Regions from separate parts of the Paenibacillus phoenicis genome, predicted to be linked through region 2. Evidence: riboswitches for the same ligand, from Rfam matches in the RefSeq annotation. Region 2 holds a riboswitch; the other holds the start of a gene.
The links. A riboswitch is a leader RNA that binds a small molecule or an ion and turns the genes downstream of it on or off. The one in region 2 is predicted to bind cobalamin.
Positions count from the first base shown of each region.

Region 1 (2,199 bases), 770 kb from region 2:
CGCGCTTCATGGCTGGATCAAATCCGGGTGAACCGCCTTGGCCACTTCAATCAGCCCTTGCGTGACGCGAGGGCCCGTACGGCTCAGCAGGTTATCGTCCAGAGCGATAATGCGGTTCTCCTTCACGGCCGTAATTTGGTCCCAGCCTGAACGGCCTTTGATGATGTCCGCTAACGTCTTGTTATTTTCGTCAACAACGCTTTTCGCGTATAAAATGACGTCCGGGTTCGCTTGGATAATTTGTTCCTCATTGATCTCGGACCATCCCTTGACATCGGAAGCAACGTTGATGCCGCCAGCTAACGTGATCATCTCATCCATGAATTCGCCTTTGCCAACCGTCCATCCCGGAGAAAACTCGATGTAGACCTTCTTCTTCTGGTCTTCACTTAGCGAAGCTACCGCATCGGTTACCGTTTGGACCTCTTCCTTCATCTTGCCGACCACTTCAGCAGCTTCAGCCTGATGGTTGGTAATTTCGCCGATCGTCCGAATATGCTCCATTACTTCGTTGATCGTCTTCGGATTGGACTGGAACACTTTATATCCCATATCCGTCAAGTTTTTGACCGTTGCTTCATCGATCAGGCTCGCCGCAAGAATTAGGTCCGGCTGCGCCGCCACGATTGCCTCGACATTCACCTGGAACCCGCCCATCCGCGGTTTGTCCTTCACCGCTTCAGGATAATCATCCAGGTCGGATACGCCAGCGACCTGCTCGTCCAGTCCCAGTGCAAACAGCGTTTCCGTCTCCGAAGGCGCCAGCGAGACGATACGTTCCGGCGCGGCTTCAAACGTAAACTCTTTACCGGTAGAATCAGTGACGGTATAAGGGTAAGTCGTCTCTTGTGCCGCCGAATTGTCGGCCGCCGCGTTCGTTCCAGCGTTTTGCGTCGGTTGTGCAGCGTCCGCTGTGTTCCCTGTCCCCGGGGTGACGGCGTTATTGTTACCGCAGGCCGCAAGCACCAGCAGCAACGCCAGCAGCCACAGGCTTCCTAGTCTTCTCCAGTTTTTCATCTCCAGATCTCCCCTTGCTTTATTTTTCAGTAAATAAAGAAACGCCTTGTGTTCCAGCGGTACGTTGTGCAGCCGGCGGCGAAGAAGTCCGGCTAACCCTCTACCGGCACAAAGAAAAAACCCCAATCCTAGCGGATGGGGTTACGTCTACAAAGTCATGCTGTGCGCACGCAAAGCGGAGAGACTCCACGATGGCAGCGCCAAGCCATGATGCTCTTGGCAGAACGTTATCCTTTCCTCGAAGGACCGTCTTGAATTCCCGTGGCAGGTCTCCTGACTTCCAGGTCTCGACGAAAACTCGCCTTCCCATCTCCCTTCGCGGGCGACAGTGGCATCATGAGCTCGTCCCTGTTTACAGTGGCGGGACCGTGCCGGATTTGCACCGGCTTCCCTTTTAACCCGAAGCGGTACGGCATGCTTCACCGTTGCTCCAGGACCTACGGGCACAAATTGTACGCTTGTCTTAAGGCTTTCTTCTCTATTGGATTATAGGGGAAAAGCGGAGGACTGACAATAACTAATCCGTTATTCCTTTGTTTAGCCCCGTTCTAAAGACAAATCGGCTCCCAGGACACCAATGACTTCACCTTCCCGGACAATCGGCACGGCCAGCGTCATGCAACGCCGCTTGGTGATCGCGGAGATATACACTTCGGAGACGACCGTCTCTCCGGCAATCGCCTGGCGGAACCAGTCCCGTCCTTTGGCGTTAAGCAAGCCGGCTTCCGGAATGGATACGATAAAAGAGCCGTCCTTGCGGTTCGACCAGGCCGCTTCTAGACCAGGCTCTGCGGCTAACAGCTGCTCCAGTGCAGCCCGGTGACTAGCCGGCTCCAGCATGCGGAAACCTGGCTGTTCGGCTGCCTCCAGCAGCTTCCGGGCATAGGCTTGACCAAGGGCCACCGCGTCTTCGCCACCGGCAGCCGGATCCGCCCCGGAATGGACGGAGTTCAATGATACCATCAGTTCGCCCTGGGCCCGATCCAAGCCCACGACCACCGTCTGCAGCTTGGAAATATGCTCTCGCTCCGATTCCATCCGAGCCAGCGCTCCCTCCACATGGGTGATGCTCCGATTGAGAGCCTCATGCACCTCGCTTAGCATCGCCTCCATATTCCGCGTCAGCTCGGCTTGTTCCCGGCTTCGCTGTCCCGCCTCGGCAACCAGCCCGTTCACCTCTGC
Region 1 covers NZ_JAYERP010000001.1:353,008-355,206, reverse strand. Annotated here, with positions in the region: gene U9M73_RS01550 (FecCD family ABC transporter permease) at 1-10, opposite strand, end outside; gene U9M73_RS01545 (ABC transporter substrate-binding protein) at 7-1,017, opposite strand; cobalamin riboswitch at 1,264-1,474, opposite strand; gene U9M73_RS01540 (methyl-accepting chemotaxis protein) at 1,555-2,199, opposite strand, start outside.
Region 1: it holds a riboswitch for cobalamin, as region 2 does, so the genes downstream of both, U9M73_RS01545 (ABC transporter substrate-binding protein) here and metE (5-methyltetrahydropteroyltriglutamate--homocysteine S-methyltransferase) in region 2, are expected to answer to the same signal.

Region 2 (2,199 bases):
CTGCGGCAAGTACAGCCAAGGCGCGACGATTCTCGGCGAACTGCACCGGCTCTGGTTCTTCCCCATTTGCCGCCCTGCTTAAGCTCACCAACTCCTCCAGCTTCTGCTCGGCAAAGGCCAACGCATCGCGCAATACCGGATTAAGCCGCTCTTCCCCTGCAGCAGATACCGGGACATGCAGCAAGCTGCAGGAAGGCTGCACGATCACATCCGGCGCTCCGGACTGGAGCGAAATCGTCTTCACCAGGCTAAGCGCCTCATCTAAATCCGTGCGCCAAATGTTCCGCCCGTCAATCAGTCCCGCTCCCATCGTCTTGCCAGCGGGAAAGCCGTAACGCCGGAGCGCTTCCAGGTTACCGTCCCGGCCGTGTACGAAATCCAACCCCAAGCCGTGCACCGGCAGTTCAATCAGATCTTCGTATCGTTCAACCGCATCAAAGTAGGTTTGCAGCATCAGCCGCAGTCCCGGAACCTCCTGCGCGATCGCCTGGTAGATCAAGCGAAGCCGGTGTACGTCCTCCTCACTTAAAGAGACAACGATAGCCGGTTCGTCGATTTGCACCCAATCCGCGCCCACCGCCTTCAGCTCGCGCAGCACCTGTACGTATAGCGGCAGCAGCTTGCGGGTCCAAGTCTCGACTTCCCCCGCCGTTTCCCCCTTGGACAGCTTCAGCAAAGTAAACAGTCCAAGCAGTACAGGCCTTCCGTTGATCCCGAGCTCCTGTTTCGCTTCCAGATAAGCCGCCAGCGGCCGATTGACGGTCAACTTGGGATCTCGGTTCCCAAGCTCAGGCACGATATAATGGTAGTTCGTATTAAACCATTTGGTCATCTCACTGGCGGTCGCTTGGTCGTCGCCTCTTGCGATGGCGTAATACAGATCAAGCGATACTTGGTCACCGTTCCATACGAAGCGCTCCGGTACTAGGCCAAACATCGTCGCTGTATCAAGGACGTGATCGTAATACGTAAAATCGCCCACCGGGATGACATCAAGTCCCCGATCCCGCTGCAGACGCAGGTTGTTCAATCGAATCTCTTTTAATCGAGCATGGAGCTCCGGCTCCGTGATTTTTCCTGCCCAATAAGCCTCGATCTGCTTCTTCCATTCCCGTTGTCCTCCGATTCTGGGATACCCCAGATTTCCGCTAACAAAGTTCCCCATATTCATTGCCTCCCATTGGTAAGTTCAAAACGCGCCAATCCGTAAAGCACAAAAAAGGTCCTCGATAGCATGGCTAAAGAGGACCTTCGATCCGTTGTTCGATGGCTTGCAACTTTAACACCTCCCTATCTCCCGTAGGTACAGCAGTGCTGTCGAAATAGGCAGGTCTCCTGGCTTCGGCATCATCGCCGGATGTGACCTTCCCAATGATTACATCACCAGTGGCATCTCACACATCCGACTCCTCCGTTACAGTGGCGGGACCGCGCCGGCATTGCACCGGACTTCCCTTTTAAGCTCCGGCCAATCTTGGCCGGAACACCTATTTCCGCTATATTCGGTTGGAATATACCTACCATCTTACTTCATCTGCCCCGCGAATACAATATCAAACAGATCGGAATTAACTTATTTATGCAATGAGAATGGGAATCAAATGACAACATTTTCGACAACTTTCATGTGATACCTATCACAATGCGGTCTTCGGACCCATCGTACGATGAAGGTACATCAAGGAGTTATTGCTTAACCATTTCAGATAGAAAGAGGAATGACCGATGAAATCGCGGAACATCCCGAAGCATCTATTGCTTAGTTTGTGCTGTCTGGTCATGATTGCCGCAGCATGGTTTGCGTTCCCATCGGAGACACCCCAGGTCAGTGATACCGTCCTGCAAGAGGAAGAACAGCATCTCCATCCACCGCCAGTTGAGCCAATCATTCAACGGGAAGGCCATACCGTCCGCATTGAAATGACCGCGCAGCAAGCGGATATCGAGATTTCCGAAGGCGTCACTTATCCCGCCTGGACACTTAACGGTACCGCCCCCGGGCCGGTGTTGCGCGTGAAGCAAGGCGATCAGCTGGAGTTTACCTTAAAAAACCTAGATCCAGATATGCCGCATTCGATGGATTTCCATGCGGTCCATGCCGCTCCAAGCGAGAAGTTCGTTGAAGTGATGCCTAACGAGCACGGCACGTTTACTTATCCCGCCAACACGCCAGGCGTGTTCATGTACCATTGCGGAGCA
Region 2 covers NZ_JAYERP010000001.1:1,121,432-1,123,630, reverse strand. Annotated here, with positions in the region: gene metE (5-methyltetrahydropteroyltriglutamate--homocysteine S-methyltransferase) at 1-1,165, opposite strand, end outside; cobalamin riboswitch at 1,309-1,506, opposite strand; gene U9M73_RS05270 (multicopper oxidase domain-containing protein) at 1,726-2,199, shown strand, end outside.